DNA from 4 places in the Arthrobacter sp. TJ-265 genome. Region 1 is predicted to be linked to each of the others. Evidence: riboswitches for the same ligand, from Rfam matches in the RefSeq annotation. Region 1 holds a riboswitch; each other region holds the start of a gene.

Evidence for each region. Region 1 has a riboswitch for S-adenosylmethionine ahead of AC4D2E_RS06000 (ABC transporter substrate-binding protein). Riboswitches for the same ligand answer to the same signal wherever they lie in the genome.
Region 2: it holds a riboswitch for S-adenosylmethionine, as region 1 does, so the genes downstream of both, AC4D2E_RS08795 (bifunctional o-acetylhomoserine/o-acetylserine sulfhydrylase) here and AC4D2E_RS06000 (ABC transporter substrate-binding protein) in region 1, are expected to answer to the same signal.
Region 3: it holds a riboswitch for S-adenosylmethionine, as region 1 does, so the genes downstream of both, AC4D2E_RS10850 (LLM class flavin-dependent oxidoreductase) here and AC4D2E_RS06000 (ABC transporter substrate-binding protein) in region 1, are expected to answer to the same signal.
Region 4: it holds a riboswitch for S-adenosylmethionine, as region 1 does, so the genes downstream of both, AC4D2E_RS00100 (ABC transporter substrate-binding protein) here and AC4D2E_RS06000 (ABC transporter substrate-binding protein) in region 1, are expected to answer to the same signal.

What each region holds. Positions count from the first base shown of each region.
Region 1 covers NZ_JBZCND010000001.1:1,249,832-1,254,035, forward strand. Annotated here, with positions in the region: gene AC4D2E_RS05995 (ABC transporter permease) at 1-378, opposite strand, end outside; gene AC4D2E_RS06000 (ABC transporter substrate-binding protein) at 379-2,040, opposite strand; SAM riboswitch class IV at 2,177-2,304, opposite strand; gene AC4D2E_RS06005 (hypothetical protein) at 2,408-2,692, opposite strand; gene AC4D2E_RS06010 (BON domain-containing protein) at 3,015-3,152, opposite strand; gene AC4D2E_RS06015 (hypothetical protein) at 3,452-3,733, shown strand; gene AC4D2E_RS06020 (hypothetical protein) at 3,730-4,158, shown strand.
Region 2 covers NZ_JBZCND010000002.1:15,950-20,153, reverse strand. Annotated here, with positions in the region: gene AC4D2E_RS08805 (CPBP family intramembrane glutamic endopeptidase) at 77-880, shown strand; gene AC4D2E_RS08800 (VOC family protein) at 888-1,529, opposite strand; SAM riboswitch class IV at 1,707-1,822, shown strand; gene AC4D2E_RS08795 (bifunctional o-acetylhomoserine/o-acetylserine sulfhydrylase) at 1,903-3,219, shown strand; gene metX (homoserine O-acetyltransferase MetX) at 3,226-4,204, shown strand, end outside.
Region 3 covers NZ_JBZCND010000002.1:496,784-500,987, reverse strand. Annotated here, with positions in the region: gene AC4D2E_RS10865 (SDR family NAD(P)-dependent oxidoreductase) at 1-215, shown strand, start outside; gene AC4D2E_RS10860 (hypothetical protein) at 657-875, opposite strand; gene AC4D2E_RS10855 (helix-turn-helix domain-containing protein) at 872-1,492, opposite strand; SAM riboswitch class IV at 1,714-1,826, shown strand; gene AC4D2E_RS10850 (LLM class flavin-dependent oxidoreductase) at 1,863-3,251, shown strand; gene AC4D2E_RS10845 (SDR family oxidoreductase) at 3,546-4,199, shown strand.
Region 4 covers NZ_JBZCND010000001.1:15,750-19,953, forward strand. Annotated here, with positions in the region: gene AC4D2E_RS00090 (amino acid ABC transporter ATP-binding protein) at 1-274, opposite strand, end outside; gene AC4D2E_RS00095 (amino acid ABC transporter permease) at 271-1,035, opposite strand; gene AC4D2E_RS00100 (ABC transporter substrate-binding protein) at 1,046-1,960, opposite strand; SAM riboswitch class IV at 2,131-2,248, opposite strand; gene AC4D2E_RS00105 (aminodeoxychorismate lyase) at 2,356-3,234, opposite strand; gene yjfF (galactofuranose ABC transporter, permease protein YjfF) at 3,268-4,204, opposite strand, start outside.

The DNA of each region.
Region 1 (4,204 bases):
CGCGGACAGGATCGCGACCGCGAACGTCAGCGGCAGGGCCACGACGACGGCGGCCGCAGCGAGCGCCGCCGTCGCGCCGATCTGCTGCCCGATGGCTTCCGTGACGGGCAGGCGCAACCGGTAGGACTGTCCGAGGTCCCCCTGGAGGAGGTTCCCGAGGTAGCTGCCGTACTGGACGATGAAGGGCTGGTCGAGCAGGTAGTCGGCACGGACCTGCGCGAGCGTCTCGGCGGTGGGCCGTGCATCGGGTCCTCCGAGGATCAGCAGCGCCGTGTCGCCCGGGATCAGGTAGACCGCGAGGAACGTCAGCGTCGCGGCTCCCCAGAGGACACCGATCCCGACGGCGAGCCGCGTGAGGACGCGCCGGAGCACGGCCATCTACTCGGCCTTCCAGGCGTACGTGAGGACCGGCACCGGGTGGGAGGTGTCCACGGCGACGTCGTGCAGGGTGTTCGCGTAGGCGAACTGGCTCGGATTCTCGTAGAGCGGCACGCCGGGCACGATCTCGAGCAGCCGGTGCTGCGCCTTCGAGTACGCCTCCTCGGCGGCGGGTCCGTCATCGGCCTCACGGGCCGCGGAGAGCAGCGCGTCGAGCTGCGGGTCGTTCACGTACGAGGAGTTCTGACCGATCCGCTCACCTGTGATCTCGGAGGAGTGGTAGCGGATGAACAGGACGTCGGTGGTGTTGGTGTGCCACACCCCGGCCAGGGCGTCGTAGTCGCCGGCGTAGCGGAGTTCGGTGAGCTGCGCCTGGGGGAGCTGGATGATCTGGAGGTCGAAGCCGACCTTCCGCGCCTCACCCTGGAGCTGCACGAGCAGCGGGCTCGGCGTGGAACTCTCCACCGTGGGCACCTCGACCGTGAGCCGCTTCCCGTCCCGCGTGCGGAAGCCCTCGTCGTCCCGCCCGGTCCAGCCGGCGTCGTCGAGCAGCTGGTTCGCCCGCTCGGGGTCGTGGGTCAGCACGCCCTCCACGGACGGGTCGTAGTACTTGCTCTCCTTCGACAGGAAGCCGTCGATCGGGGTGTAGGTGCCGAAGCCGAGGCTCTCCGTGACGGCTCCCGTGTCCACGGCGGCGGCGAACGCCTGGCGGACCGCGAGGTCGTCGAACGGCGCCCGGTCGAGGTTGAAGCTCAGCACGTAGGGGCTGCCGGTGCGGGGCAGGTTCTCGTAGGTGAAGTCCGGGTCCGCCTGGACCGCGGCGGCGTTCTGCGGCGCGAGGTTCTCGGTCAGGTCGTACTGCCCCGAGACGAGGGACTGGTGGCGGATGACGGGTTCGCTGACGAGGGTGACCTCCACACCGTCGAGGTGCGCTTCGCCGTCACCGTCCAGCCATTCCGGCGCCCAGTCGTAGCCGTCCCGTTTGGTGTAGCTGATGCTCTGGCCAGGCTTGTAGTCGGCGACGGTGAAGGGACCGGTGCCGATCGGCTCCTGGCACAGCGTCTCGGGGGACTCGGAGATGGCCTTGCCCGAGTTCATGCCGAGCCAGGACTGCGCGAGCGTGTAGAGGAACGGCGTGTAGGGGTACGCGAGGTGCGCTTCGAAGGTGTACTCGTCGATCACGGTGCCGTCCACGTACGGGGCGATGTACGCGGCGGCGAGGGGCGACTTCGTGGCGGGGTCCCTCATGTGCTCGAAGTTCTGCCCGAGGACCTCCGCGTTCCAGGGGGAGCCGTCGCTGAAGGTGACGCCCTGCTTCAGGCGGAACGTGTACGTCTTGCCGTCCTCCGAGACCTCCCAGGACTCCGCGAGGTACGGCGCGATCTCCCCGTTCTCGTCGAGGGTCACCACGTTGTCGTAGATCAGGCGCCCCAGGAACTGTTGCTGCGTCGCCGAGATGCCGTGCCCGTCGAGGCACCCCGGCTCGGCCGAGATGGACACGTCGAGGACGCCGCCGGCCACCGGCTCGCCGTCGGTGACGGCGGACGGGCTCGCCGGCCCGGCGCAACCGGTCAGGAGGGCGAGGAGGCCGACGGCGGACAGGGCGGTGACATGTCCGAAGTAGTTTCGATTTCGGGCAGGACAAAGTACGGATGCATTCATGGAGAATTCCTCGGAAAGGCGTTCCGGCGCAACGCACAGCGCATTACGCAGGGAATGGGAAGAAAAGGGGAAGACGCGCAGAAGGCGCCGGGATCCTGCTAGGGGAAGGCGGTACAGCTCATGATGAGTGCCTTTCGAAGTGCTCTTGCCCGCGCCGGACCGGCACTGAGTGCCAAGGCGAAGGCCGCTTCGTCATCCGAACCACCCACGAACATGGGGTTGGTGCGCGGCCTAGTCGGAGCTTGGCGACCGCGTCTCTTGAAGCTGCAATTACTATAAGCATGCCCCTCGATCGATTCGGTCAACAAGAAGTTATGTGACTACGACTATGCGCGGGCCCGGCCGCGCCCGGGGATAAGGCCGGGTATCACGATCGGAAGCGTCGGCCCGCCGGCAGATGTCGCCGCGTGCTGCGGGCACCGGTCCCTGGGGCCCGTGCCGCGCGCAGCGCGTAGAGGATGGTCAGGAGATCGATGCCCTCCTGGCCGAACGCGCCGGCCAGTGGGGGGACGAGTCCCCGGGCGGCGCCCGTCATCAACACGAGGCTCAGGGCGATGCCGATGCCGATGCTCTGCAGCGCTATGCGCAGGGTCCGCTTGCCGATGATCACGGCCTCTGTGACTTTCGCGAGGTCGTCGACGGTGATGATCACCTCCGCCGATCCCGGCGCCCCACGTAGACGGCGGTTTCCCCCGGTGCCAGGGGAGTGTCCGGGACGCGCCCGACGATGCCTTCCACGAAGCGGCGTTTGCCGACGGCGATCGCGGTCCCCGCGACCTCGGCGCGAGGACCTCGTCCTCGGTGAGGGGTCCCGCCGTCGGGGCGAGGACGATCCCACCCACCAGTAGGAATAGGACGTCGCGATGATCTGCGCGGCGGCCGATGTGCATGCGCGTCATCCTGGGCCGCGCCACGGAGGGCATGCAGGGCCGCTGTGCCCCATCGGCTGGCGTGTCAGGCGTCGCGTGAGGTGGTCAGGTGGGTCCCGAGGAGACGGTCAGGTTGTTGTAGACGGCGCGGACGGCCGGGTCGCACCAGCAGGCGAAGCCTGCGCGTGACTTGTCTTCGCGGCGCACGGCGATTCCGGAAAGCACCACGATGCCCGCCGTCACGGTGATGTCCAGAACGCGCAGTCGGCCGCGCGGCGCAGCAGATCCTCGAGTGATGCGGGACTACTTGCCCCGCGTCCTCCTACATCCTCGACGAGGTGGTTGTCGACCGACGTCGTCATCCGTCCACTGTGCGCCGGGCACCGGTTCCCGTGCAGGGTCCAAGGTCCTTCCCCGGCCGTCCCGGCCCGCAGGTCCGGGCGGAGGACGACGCCGGATGGGACTTTAGGCCCTAGTAGTCGGTTGATGACTCGCGTGTGATGTTCGTGCAAAGCGAGACACCGATCCGAGAGGTTCGCACAGTGACCAACATCAGTTCAATTTGGACGAGGATCGATCCTGGAGTGCAGCAGTGGGTTCTCGCGAACCCGGGATGCCTGGTCCTGCCGCGCACTCTGGTGAATCGGGTGGAAGCAAGCATCGGCGAGAGCCTGCACGCGGACGACCACGGGGAGTACTGGTTCTCCGGCGAGGAGCTCGTGTTCCTGAAGGCGCGTCGTCGGGCACAGGAACTCGGCGGGTACAGCGCGGATGGGCAGGGCAGCATCCGATGGGACGACCACGCAGAGATGCTGGACCGGTGAGGCGGCGTCCAATCGCGGCCGGCGGTGTGACCCGGGGATCGGCGAGGACCGCCTACCGTCGGGGAGGGACCACTGCCCTCGGTGCCGAGTCCGAGGAGACGATGCGGCGGCGCGCGATGGCGATGCACCCCTCGGCCTCCAACCGGAAGCTCAAGATCCTCGTCAGCGCCGACGCCGAAGCGCACATCGTGCAGATCCTCGTGCACGGCTGCGTGTCTGCGGTCAATCTGCACGCCCTCGACCTCGTGGTGAGACGGGCAGCCACCCTGTCACCGGGAACGAACGTCGTTCTCGACCTGAGCGAAGCGCAGGCCTGGGACTCGGTGCGGACCGATCTTCGCTCCGAGTCGATCACCGCGCGTCTGACCGCGCAGGGGACCGCACCCGCGCCCTTCCCTCTGGGGGTCATACCGCCCGCACCCTAGGGTGCGGGGCAACGGACAGGTGCACCCTGGGTTCAACGGCGAGCGC
Region 2 (4,204 bases), on a different contig from region 1:
TGGCGCATCTCTATCGCCTGACCGACGACGACGGGATCCGGGGACAGGCCGTCCTTCCCGCTGGCAGGATAGCGTCATGACTGCCGAGTCCTCGTCCTCCACCGTCCCGTCCGCAGCGGGAGGTTCCGTGGATCCGCTCCCGAGGCGGCGGATCACCGCAGAACTGCTGATCGTCTTCGGGCTCTCCCTGGGGCAGTCCGGCGTGTACGCCGTCGTGAGCCTCGCGGACAAGCTCACGCGGGGACCCCTCGCGGGCCAGACCACCACCCTGAACCCGGTGCTGAACGAGCGCGAGTACTTCGACCTCGCCTACCAGCTCCTGGACATCCTCTTCGCGCTGATGCCCGTGGCCCTGGTCCTGTTCCTGCTCAGCGGTCCCGGCGTCTCGGCCGTCCGGCGCCTGGGCCTCACCTTCGAGCAGCCGCTGCGCACCGTCGGTTTCGGGGTGGGGCTCGCCGCGATCATCGCCGTCGGAACGCTCGGGGTGTACGCGGGAGGCCGCGCGCTCGGCATCACGACGGCGCTCGTGCCGGCCGCGCTCGACGACCACTGGTGGACCATCCCGGTACTCGTGCTGTCCGCGCTCCGGCACGCGGTGCTCGAGGAGGTCATCGTGGTCGGGTACCTGTTCATCCGCCTGCGGGACCTCGGCTGGTCCACCCCCGCAATCATCATCACGAGTGCCCTCATCCGGGGCAGCTACCACCTCTACCAGGGGTTCGGGCCGTTCATCGGGAACGTGCTGATGGGCCTGCTGTTCGCCTGGTTCTACACGCGGACACGGCGGGTCATGCCGCTCGTGATCGCCCACGCGCTCATCGACATCACGGGCTTCGTCGGCTACGCCCTGCTCGGGCCGGCCCTGGGGATCGGCACGTGACCGGAGCCTAGATCTCGACGCGACCGCTGTCGGTCTCGAACGTCACCGACATGACCCCGGGCGTCCCGTTGGGGGCGATCCACTGGACCTGCACGCCGTCGAGCGTCCTCTCGACGTCCGTCCCGAGCCAGTCGGTCACCCGCTCGGACGAGCCGGCGATGGTGAGGCAGTCCAGCTTCACCGAGGCGGGGCGGGCCTTCGAGGGGTGGAGGTCCTCCGTGCCGTCGTCCCAGCGGAGCAGGTAGGGGACCTGGGGGTCCGCGATGAGTCCCTTGATGCCGATCTGCTGCCAGGTGAGCTCCTGGCCGTCCGGGAACTTCCGGTTGCCGGGCACCGCGCTGCGCCCGAGGCGCTCCTCGAACGGTGCCAGATCGTCGACGGCGACGCACCAGCCCATCCAGCCTCCGCCGGCCTCGGAGCGGGCGCGGACGGCCTGGCCGAACGGAGCCTTGTCCGACGCCGGGTGGTTCAGCACCTCGACGACCTCCAAATACTGGCCGTTGACCAGGGGGAAGATCATGTTGCGGGTGCCGAAGCGGGGGTGCACACCACCCTTCACCGGCTCCACGCCGAGCTTGGCCGAGATTCGATCGGCCGTCGCGGCAAGTCCATCGGGTTCGCAGGCATAAGATACATGGTCCAGGCGCATGCGGCTATCTTGGCACTAAGTGATCTGGGTCTCGACTAAGGCTTGCCTTACTCCCGGGAGCGTGTCCTGGGAGCCGGTCGGGAGCCGACGTCGGGCGTACCGGGAGCGAACCCTCGGGCGGCTTCACGGAGGGTCACACGGTTGCCGGATCCGCCCGGATCGGTTTACATGAATGCAGGTCATGAGTGCCAGCACACAGCCCCGGCTTGCTGGCCGGCAACCCTCCAACCGCGGTGGGGTGCCCCGGGTGAAGACCAGGTCCGGCGCCCATCGGCGTCGTTCAAGCGCGGGCTCCTGCGGGGTCCGGTCTCCCGGAGCGGCGTCCACCGGCCGGAGCATCGGACAGGCGGAGCCCCTGATCAGAGGGAACACCATGTCCGACGATTGGTCCTTTGAAACACGCCAGATCCACGCCGGCCAGGTGCCGGATGCCACCACAGGGGCGCGTGCGCTCCCCATCTACCAGACGACGTCGTTCGTCTTCCCGAGCGCGGAGAGCGCCGCGAACCGGTTCGCCCTGACCGAACTCGAGCCCATCTACACGCGGATCGGCAACCCGACCCAAGAGGTCGTGGAGACCCGCATCGCGAGCCTCGAAGGCGGCGTCGGCGCGCTCCTGCTGGCCTCCGGCCAGGCCGCCGAGACGTTCGCCGTGCTGAACATCGCGGAGGCGGGGGACCACATCGTGGCCAGCCCCAGCCTCTACGGCGGCACCTACAACCTCTTCAAGCACACGCTGAAGAAGTTCGGGATCGAGACCACGTTCGTCGAGGACCCGGACGACCTCGGGCAGTGGCGCGCGGCACTCCGGCCGAACACCAAGCTCTTCTTCGGCGAGGTGGTCTCCAATCCGCGGCAGGACGTCCTCGACATCGAGGGCATCAGCGCCGTCGCCCACGAGCACGGCATCCCGCTGATCGTCGACAACACGCTGTCCACGCCGTACCTGATCCGGCCCATCGAGTGGGGAGCGGACATCGTGGTGCACTCGGCCACCAAGTACCTAGGCGGGCACGGCAACGCCATCGCCGGGGTCATCGTGGACTCGGGCAACTTCGACTTCGCGCAGGACCCCGAACGGTTCCCGGGCTTCAACACGCCGGACGAGAGCTATCAGGGGCTCGTGTACGCCCGCGATCTCGGGGTGGGCAGTGCGCTGGGCGCCAACCTCGCCTACATCCTCAAGGCCCGCGTCCAGCTGCTCCGCGATCTCGGCTCTGCCGTCTCCCCGTTCAACGCCTTCCTGATCGCCCAGGGACTGGAGACCCTCAGCCTGCGCATGGAACGCCACGTGCAGAACGCGCAGGCGGTCGCCGAGTGGCTGGAGGGACACGACGACGTCGAGCGCGTCACCTACGCGGGGCTCTCCTCGAGTCCGTGGTACGAGCGCGGGAGGAAGTACGGACCCAACGGCACGGGGGCGATCGTGAGCTTCGACATCGCCGGAGGGCTGGAGGCGGGGAAGCGCTTCGTCGACGGCCTCGAACTGCTCTCGCACGTCGCGAACGTGGGCGACGTCCGCTCGCTGGTCATCCACCCCGCGTCCACGACGCACAGCCAGCTCGGGGCGGAGGCGCAGCTCACCGCGGGCGTCCGGCCTGGCCTGGTGCGGCTGTCCGTCGGCGTCGAGAACATCACCGACATCCTCGCCGATCTGGATGCGGGCTTCCGCGCCGCCAAGGGAGCCTGACCGTTCGTGACCACGTACCCTCCTGCTCCGCTGCCCGCATGGACCGACGACGCACCTCCCCAGGGGGACGGGCTGCTCCGTGTCGCGTCGATCGGGCCGCTGGTCCTCGAGACCGGGGGTGAGCTGCCCGACGTCCAGCTGGCGTTCGAGACCTGGGGCCGGCTGGACCGGGACGGCTCCAACGCCGTCCTCGTGCAGCACGCCCTGACCGGCAGCTCGCACGTGGCCCGTGGCGCCTCGGAGGAGGAGGGCTGGTGGGACTCGCTCGTGGGCCCCGGCCGCACGGTGGACACCGACCGCTACTTCGTGGTGGCCGTCAACATGCTGGGAGGCTGCTACGGCTCGACGGGGCCGGCCAGCCTGGCACCCGACGGCGAACCCTGGGGTGCGCGGTTCCCCTTCGTCACCATCCGCGACGCCGTCCGCGCGGAGGGCCTGCTCGCCGACCAGCTCGGTATCCGGCGCTGGCACTCCGTGCTCGGCGGGTCGATGGGCGGCGCCCGGGCCCTCGAATGGGCACTCATGTACCCGCAGCGGGTGGAGCGGTGCGCCGTCATCGCCTGCACTGCCGCCAGTTCGGCCGAACAGATAGCGTTCGCCCAGGCACAGCTGCAGGCCATCCGGCTCGACCCCGCCTACCGCGGCGGCGACTACTACGGCGGCCCGCATCCGGAGGCGGGCCTCGGTATCGCGCGGCGGATCGCGCACATCACCTACCGCGCGGAGCAGGAACTGGAAGCACGCTTCGGTCGCGCGGAGCAGGACGCCGAGCAGCCCCTCGGGGCCGTCCTGCCCGCCGACCGGGGCCGCTACCGGGTGGAGAGCTACCTCGACCACCAGGCCGACAAGCTCGTGGACCGCTTCGACGCCAACAGCTACGTGATCCTCACCGAGGCGCTGATGAGCCACGACGCCGCGCGCGATCGCGGAAGCCTGGAGGACGTCCTGGGGGCGGCGACGTCGGAGTTCTTCATAGCCGCGGTGG
Region 3 (4,204 bases), on a different contig from region 1:
TCGCGGCCGCCGTCGCACCGGGGTTCGTCGAGACCGACATGGGCAGAACCGTGCTCGACGGTCCGGGTGGTGACGCGGTGCGCGCACAGAGTCCGTTCAACCGTGTCGCGACGCCGGAAGAGGTGGCGCAGACGGTCGCCTGGCTCGCAATCGATGCTCCGCTCTGGGTCAGCGGCACCGTGGTGGACGTCAACGGGGCGTCCTACCTGCGGTAGTCGGCGCGGTGTGTCCGGCCGGCGGGAGGCGCCGGGGTGCGTCCTACTGCGGGAGTTGTCGGGGTGCGTCCTACCTGCGGTGGTTGTCGCTATGCGTCTGACCCGCGGGAGGCGCCGGGGCGGGTCCTACCTGCGGTGATCGGCGCGGTGTGTCCGGCCTGCGGGAGGCACCGGGGCGGGTCCTACCTGCGGTGGTCGTCGCGATGCGTCTGACCCGCGGGAGGCGCCGGACGGGTCCTACCTGCGGTGGTTGTCGCGGTGCGTCCGGCCTGTGGTGGTTGGAGCGGTGTGTCCGGCCTGCGGGCGCCGGGGTGCGTCCTGTCTTCGGTGGTCGCCGAAGTGCGTTTGGAGGAGGCAGTTACCGCCTGCCCGGAAGGCCGTTATCACCGTGGTGCGGTCCGACGAGGGTGGTCGTCCCGGAGGACGATACCCGCAGCGCGGCTAGAGGAGATGGATGCCGCTGTGGGCGAGGGCTTGCAGGTCGGACCTGCGCTCGAGGTGGCGGTGGAAGAGCTCCCCGTTGGTACCGTCCGCGGAGGCCAGAGACGATCCTGCTGCGATGAAGGCGGTGCCCAGGCGGATGAGCGTCCGGGACGCGAGACCTCCCCGGGGTGGGCCGGCGAGCGCCGGGTAGCCGGCGTGAAGGGCTGTGCTGGTCATGACGACTCCTGCAGGTCGATGAGGGGGAAGGCGTTGAAGTGGATCTGGACGGGGCGGGTTGCCGGGGTGCCCGGCTCGGAGCGGTAGGCGTCGAGCTTCTCGCGAAGGATCTCGCTCATGTCGAGGGCGAGGGCGGCGAGTTGGTCCGCCGTCAGGTGGGCGTTCATCGTTGCGATCACGGCTGCGTCCGCCCATTCGGGTGGGACGGACTCGGAGCCACTGGCCATGAAGGTGGCGAGTGCCTCGGACCGGCCGCGTTCGAACTGGCGGTTCACCTGCCGCGCGGCTTCCCGTGTGGTGGGGTCCTGCTCGAGTTCGGGAGTGCTGAGGGTCAGGGACCCCCGGGGCCGTTCCCACCACCGCTCACGGGCGGACCCGCGATCCGCCACCTCCCGGACGAGCCCGTAACGCGCCAGCTGCCTCAGGTGGTAGCTCGTAGCCCCACTCGACTCGCCGATGCGTTTGCCGATGCTGCTCGCGGTCTGCGGCCCGTAGCTGGACAGGACCTCGAGCAGCTGGATCCTGAGGGGGTGAGCGAGGGCCTTGAGTGCTGCCCCGTCGACGACGCGGTCGCCGTCGTTGGCGGGCTGTCTTCCACTGCCGTTGGCTTCATCCATGACATCAGTGTGCCATTGCAAAGAACTATTTGCAATGGTTTCTTTGCGCTTCCTGTTGTTCTCTTCGCTCAGTGCGCACTACCGCCGTCGGGCATTCGCCGGACAGGGGATATTCGCGGTGCGGCAGGTGCTGGCCGGGCATCGGGGAGGCTGGACGCGTGACGCGCGGTGACGACGGCGGGTGGACGGCGGCGTCTCGGCCCACTTACGCTCGTGAGCAGAATCAAGAGCTCCAACGCAAAACCCTGGTTCGTTGGACGGCAACCCTCTCGCTGTAGTGGGGTGCCCCAGGTGAGGATTCGGCCGGCACAGGCAGTGCGGGCAAGTATGGCGCTTCCGCCACGGCAGTGCCCCGACATGAGGAATCTTCATGCCCACATCACCGCGCCGTATCCGCTTCAACGCTTTCGACATGAACTGCGTAGGTCATCAGTCGCCGGGGCTGTGGCGCCACCCCGACGACCAGTCGTGGCGCTACAAGGACCTGAGCTACTGGGCCGATCTGGCGAAGACCCTCGAGAAGGGCTTGTTCGACGGCGTCTTCATCGCCGATGTCCTCGGCACGTACGACGTCTACGGCGGGTCCAACGAGGCCACCCTGCGGCAGGGGACGCAGACGCCGGTCAACGACCCGTTCCTGCTCGTCTCCGCGATGGCGCTCGTCACCGAGCACCTCGGGTTCGGCGTCACGGCAGGCACCGCCTACGAGCACCCCTATCCCTTCGCGCGCCGGCTCTCCACGCTGGACCATCTCACCAAGGGGCGGGTCGGCTGGAACGTGGTGACCGGGTATCTTCCTTCTGCCGCACGCAACATGGGCCAGGAGGACCAGCTCGAGCACGATGCGCGTTACGACCACGCGGATGAGTACCTCGAGGTCCTCTACAAGCTGCTCGAGGGGTCCTGGGAGGACGACGCCGTGGTCCGCGACCGCGAGACGGGCGTCTTCACGGATCCGGCCAAGGTCCACGACATCGACCATGACGGCAAGTACTTCAAGGTGCCGGGGATCCATCTCAGCGAGCCGTCACCGCAGCGGACGCCGGTCATCTTCCAGGCCGGCGCGTCCTCCCGTGGCATCGCCTTCGCGGCCGGCAACGCGGAAGCGGTGTTCGTCGCTGCACCCACGAAGGAGCGGCTGAAGGACGTGGCGAGGAAGATCCGGGATGCCGTCGAAGCCGAGGGTCGTGACCGCTACTCGGTGCGGATCTATACGCTGCTCACCGTCATCACGGACGAGACGGAGGAGAAGGCCCAGGCCAAGCACGCCGACTACCAGCAGTACGTCAGCTACGAGGGAGCCCTCGTGCTCGTCTCGGGGTGGTTGGGCGTGGATCTCTCCGTCTACGACCCGGACGAGCCGCTCGGCAACGTCAAGTCCAACGCCATCCAGTCCGCCGTGGCCAACTTCCAGAAGGTGAACGACGACGGCTCGCCGTGGACCGTGCGGGACATCGCCGAGTCGGCGGGGATCGGTGGGCTCGGTCCGCGCATCGTCGGCTCGGGTGTGCAGGTCGCCAATGAACTCCAGGCGTGGGTCGAGGAGACCGACGTCGACGGCTTCAACCTCGCCTATGCAATCACCCCGGGGACTTTCGAGGACATCATCGAGTTCGTCGTGCCGGAGCTGCAGAAGCGTGGTGCGTATCCGACGGAGTACACGGAAGGGACATTGCGGCAGAAGCTGTTCGGGAAGGGCGATCGTCTGCCCGAGGAGCATCGCGGTGCGCGGTACCGACTCCAGACGATCCGCCCCTGACGCATCGGTTGATCGGTCGCTGACGCCTCCGCGGGTGTGGTGCCAAGGTGTCGGTCGGGTTCGCCGCTTTCGCGTCGGCTATTGACGCCTCGCTGGGTCCCGCACCGGCAGTCCGGCCCGTCCGGTCGGACGTGTCAGCAGGGTCCCGAGGTGTCCTGAGCATTGGCGGCGGTCCTGGGGAATAGGCCTGCGCTGGCGGCGGAACACCCGCAGGAAGGTGGCCAGCCCGAGGTGCGGGGACTAGCGTCGAAGACAAGGTATCCGACGATCAGTCATTCGACAGAAGGAGTTCCCATGTCACGCGTAGCCATCATCGGTGGGCACGGAAAAGTAGCCCTGCACCTCACGAAGATCCTCACGAGCCAGGGTCACCAGGTCAGTTCGATCTTCCGCAACCAGGACCATGCCGGCGATGTCGAGCAGGCGGGCGCGACCCCCGTGGTCGCTGACGTCTCCGAGTTGTCGGTGGCGCAGATGACTGAAGTCTTCCGTGGCCACGACGCCGTCGTCTGGTCTGCCGGTGCAGGTGGCGCGAGCCCTGAGGCAACGTATGCCGTGGATCGTGACGCGGCGATTCGTTCGATGGACGCTGCCCAGGAAGCGTCGGTGGGCCGTTATGTCATGGTGTCCTACCTCGGGGCACGCAAGGACCACGGAGTCCCCGAGGACAACGGCTTTTTCCACTATGCCGAATCGAAGGCTGCGGCTGATGAGCACCTGCGCAACTCGGAACTGGCCTGGACCATCCTCCAGCCCGGAGTTCTCACGACCGATCCGGGAACCGGCATGATCGAGGTGTCTGCCGAGCCGCAGCAGGACTCGGTGGCCCGCGAGGACGTCGCGCTCGTGGCCGCAGTCGTGCTTGGCAACCTCGGCACAGTGGACAAGACCATCCAGTTCAACAGCGGTGAGACGCCGGTGGCGGAGGCCATCGAAGCAGCACTGTAGTCCAG
Region 4 (4,204 bases), 1.2 Mb from region 1:
TGAACTGCTGGAATACCATGCCGATGCGCCGGCGCAGCTCGTCCGGGTTGTCCTTCAGGACAGACCGGCCGTCCAGCAGGATGTCTCCCTGATCAGGTTCGATCAGCCGGTTCAGGACGCGCAGGAGGGTGGACTTGCCGGACCCGGAGGGGCCGATGACCGACGCCGTCGTGCCCTGCTCCACGTGCAGGTCGATCCCCCGCAGCACGTGGTTGGAGCCGAAGGACAGGTGCAGGTTCCTGCCCGTCAGGGTCCCTGATTCTTGTGTCTTCACGCCTTCGCTCCTTCGCCGATCCTTGCGGCCAGTTCATCCGGTTCGGGCTTCTGCTTCCTGCCCACGCGCAGCCGGTTGTCGATGAAGTTGACCAGGTGCGTGAGCGGGATGGTCAGGCACAGGTAGAGCACGCCGGCAGCGATGAGCGGTGACAGGTTGCCGGTGTTGCTCGCGGCGTCGTTGCCCACCCGGAAGAGTTCGCGCTCACTGGCCACGAGGCCGATGAAGTAGATGAGCGAGGACTCCTTGATGAGCGAGATGAACTGGTTCACCAGGGCCGGCAGCACGCGCCGCACGCCCTGGGGGATCACGACGAGCTGCATCGACGAGCTGTAGCTGAAGCCGAGGGCACGCGACGCCTCCAGCTGTCCCTTCTCCACGCTCTGGATGCCGGAGCGGAAGATCTCACCGATGTAGGCCGAGGCGATCAGCGAGAGGGCGAGGATGCCCAGCGGGTACGGGCTCGTGCTGCCCGTGATCTCCCGGAGGATCGGGCCGAGCCCGAGGCCGATGAGCAGGATGATCACGACGGCGGGTAGCCCGCGGAAGATGTCCGTGTAGACGCGGGCGATCCACCGCAGCACGCGGTTGCGTGAGATCCCCATGACGGCGAGGATCATCCCGACGATCGTCCCGATGATCCCCGACGCCAGGGCGAGCATGATGGTGTTCGGCAGGCCGACGGTCAGGAGGTCCGGCAGGACAGCCGCCATCGCCTCCCAGTCGAAGAACGTCTTCCCGAGCTGTTCGAGGGCATCCATGCAGGGACCGCTACTTTACTTCCACGGCTTTGCTGCCGGGCTTCCAGTCGGAGGGCATCTCGCGGTCCGGGTACCACTCCTCGGTGAGCTCGGTCCACGTGCCGTCGGCGACGACGGCGTCGAGGCCCGCATTGAGGGCGTCGATGAGCGGCTGGTTGTCGCTGTTCACGGCGTACGCGGTGAAGTTCTCGGTGTTGATGATGGTCTCGGCGATCGTCGTGTCGTCGCCCTCCTTCACCTGACCGGTGGCCTGCTGCGACGGGGCCACCCAGGCGTCCACCTGCCCGTTCTTCACGTTCGCGTAGACGGTGTTGTAGTCGGGGAAGCGCACCGGCTCGAGACCGAGGGTGTTGGAGACGTAGTCGTCCTGGACGGTGCCCTGGACCACGCCGATGCGGGTGCTCTCCGAGAGCGAGTCGAAGCCTGTGACCGAGGAGCCGTTCTTCGTGACGACGGCCATGTAGCCGAAGTCGTAGCCGTTGGTGAAGCCCACGTTCTCGCGGCGCTCCGCGGTGGTGGAGATCGAGGAGGATCCGACGTCGAACTGCTTGTTCTGCACCTGGGCGAGGAGCGCGGAGAAGTCCGTGGACGCGAACTCGACCTCCAGGCCCAGCTTGTCGCCGATGGCGCGCAGCAGCTCGTTGTCGTAGCCGGTGAAGACGCCGTCCTCGAGGAAGATGTTCGGCGGGGCGTCCGAGAGCGTGCCGACGCGCAGCGTGCCGTCGGTGACGAGGCCGAGCTCGGCCGTGTCGATCTCGTCGATCGGCGTCGTGGTCTCGGTCGTGTACTGGTCGAGCGACTGCTGGTCGCTGCCGGCCAGGGCGTCCGTGGTCTCGGTGGGCTCGCTGCTGCCGCTGCCGCAGGAGACGGTCAAGGCGAGGAAGGGGACGGCGAATGCCGCCAGGACCTTGCGGGAGATGTTCATGATGTCCTTCGAGGTGCCGGCCCGGATGGAGGCGCGGGGAACGGGGATGGTGCGGGGGACGCCGGGTCACGGCGAGGAGGGGACAGGCTGCTGGGTGACACGCTCACTGTTCTGGGATGTGCGCGGGTGCGGGTGCCGTCACGGAGGAATGGTCCGGGACAGGCCGCACGACGCCGTACTTGCCAACCGGGGGACTTGTCCCGGCGGCCGAATCTTCACCTGGAGCACCCCACTACGGGAGAGGGTTGCTGTCCAGCCGGCCAGGGCCGAGGGCTGGAACTCTTGATTGCAGGCAAAACGCTAGGGCAGCACGAAGCACCGGGTCAAAACGAGAGGGCCGAAAACCGACGCTTGACGTAGCAGAAGGGCCTTCAGGGGCCGTTTTGTGGCGGAGATTACACGAAGCGGTCCACGAGGTCGGTGAGTTCGGCGGTCAGCGCGCTCGAGGTGCGGAGGTCCTGGCCGTCCAGCGAGAGCACCGGCGCGAGGAGCCGGATACTCGAGATCAGCCACACGGCGTCGGCCTCGAGCAGGTGGTGCGGTTCCAGCGGTCCGTAGCCGAGCTCCCACCCCTGGTCCTTCGCCGCGGCGAACAGCGCGCTCTGTGAGGTCCCAGCGAGGATCCCGCTCTCGAGCTGCGGCGTGAGGAGGGTCTTCCGGCCGTCGCGGTCGTAGGCGAGGAGGACGGTCGACGTCGGGCCTTCCAGCACCTTGCCGTCGGAGGAGGTGAAGATGACGTCGTCCGCCCCGTGCGCCTTCGCGTAGCGGACGGCGGCCATGTTGACGGCGTAGGAGAGGGTCTTCGCCCCCAGGAGCAGCCAGGGCGCGCGCTGGGCGACGGTGCTGTCGTACCCGCGCTCGAGGAAGAGGACCTTCAGGCCCGTCTCGCGCTGCCGGAGGGTGGCCTCGGGCACGCGGGAAACCTGCACCCAGGCCGTGGCCCGCCCGGCACCCTCGACGCCGCGCGTGGCGACCAGCTTCACGACGGCGTGTCCCTGGTCCGGTTCCGCTGCCGCGAACTCGCGCAGGCCGGTGCGGATCGCGCGGCTCCACGCCTCGGCGTCGGGCACGGTCAGATCCAGGGCGTCAGCCGACGCCGCGAGGCGCGCCAGGTGCGCCTGCTCCTTGCGGGGGGCTCCGTCGACGGCGAGCAGGGATTCGAAGAGGCCGTCCCCGCGGGTGGCGCCGAGGTCGGTGGCCATCAGCTGCGGCTGGGACGCGTCGGCCACCCTGCCGTCGTCATGGGCCGGGTCCAGGAACACGAGAACAGTCATGGGCCACAGCGTAGCCGCCGGAACCCCGCGGCCTCAGGTGAGTCTGACCTTCCGGGTGAAGAGTTTCTGCAGCAGGATGAAGACGAGGAGCAGGGCGCCGATCACGATGCGCGTCCACCAGGAGCTCAGCGTGCCCTCGTAGGAGATGAACGTCTGGACGATACCGAGCACGAGCACCCCCGTGAGGGAGCCGAGCACGTACCCGTAGCCTCCCGTCAGCAGCGTCCCGCCCACCACGACCGCCGCGATGGCGTCGAGTTCCAGCCCGGTGGCCGCCAGGCTGTAGCCCGAGAGGCTGTAGAACGAGAAGAGGATCCCGGCGATCGAGGAGCACAGTCCGCTGATCCCGTACACGAGGACCTTGGTGCGCGGGACGGCGAGGCCCATGAGCAGCGCCGAGGACTCTCCGCCACCGATCGCGTACACGGTCCGCCCGAACCGCGTCTGATGCAGCACGTAGAACGCGACGGCGACCACGACGAGGGCGATCACGACGCCGGGGGAGACGAACAGCGTCCCCACCAGCGGGATCCTCGCCTGCGCCATGGAGGTGAAGAAGGGGTCGGTCACGGTGATGGAATCGACGCTGATGACGTAGCAGAGGCCCCGCGCCAGGAACAGGCCCGCAAGGGTGACGATGAAGGGCTGGATCTCGAAGACCTGGATCACGAGTCCCATGAGCAGGCCGAAGGTGGCACCGGTCAGGAGGACGAGGGCGATGACCGCGGCGGGGTTCCAGCCGGCCTGCAGGAGGGCGGCGGCGATCATCATGGACAGCGCGACGACGGAGCCGACGGAGAGGTCGATGCCCCCGGTGAGGATCACGAACGTCATGCCGACGGCGAGGACGATCAGGAACGTGTTGTCGATCAGGAGGTTGAGGAAGACCTGCCCGGACAGGAACCCCGGGTACATGACGGCGCCGGCGGCGAACATGGCGAGGAAGAGGCCCATCGTCGCGAGGGTGGGG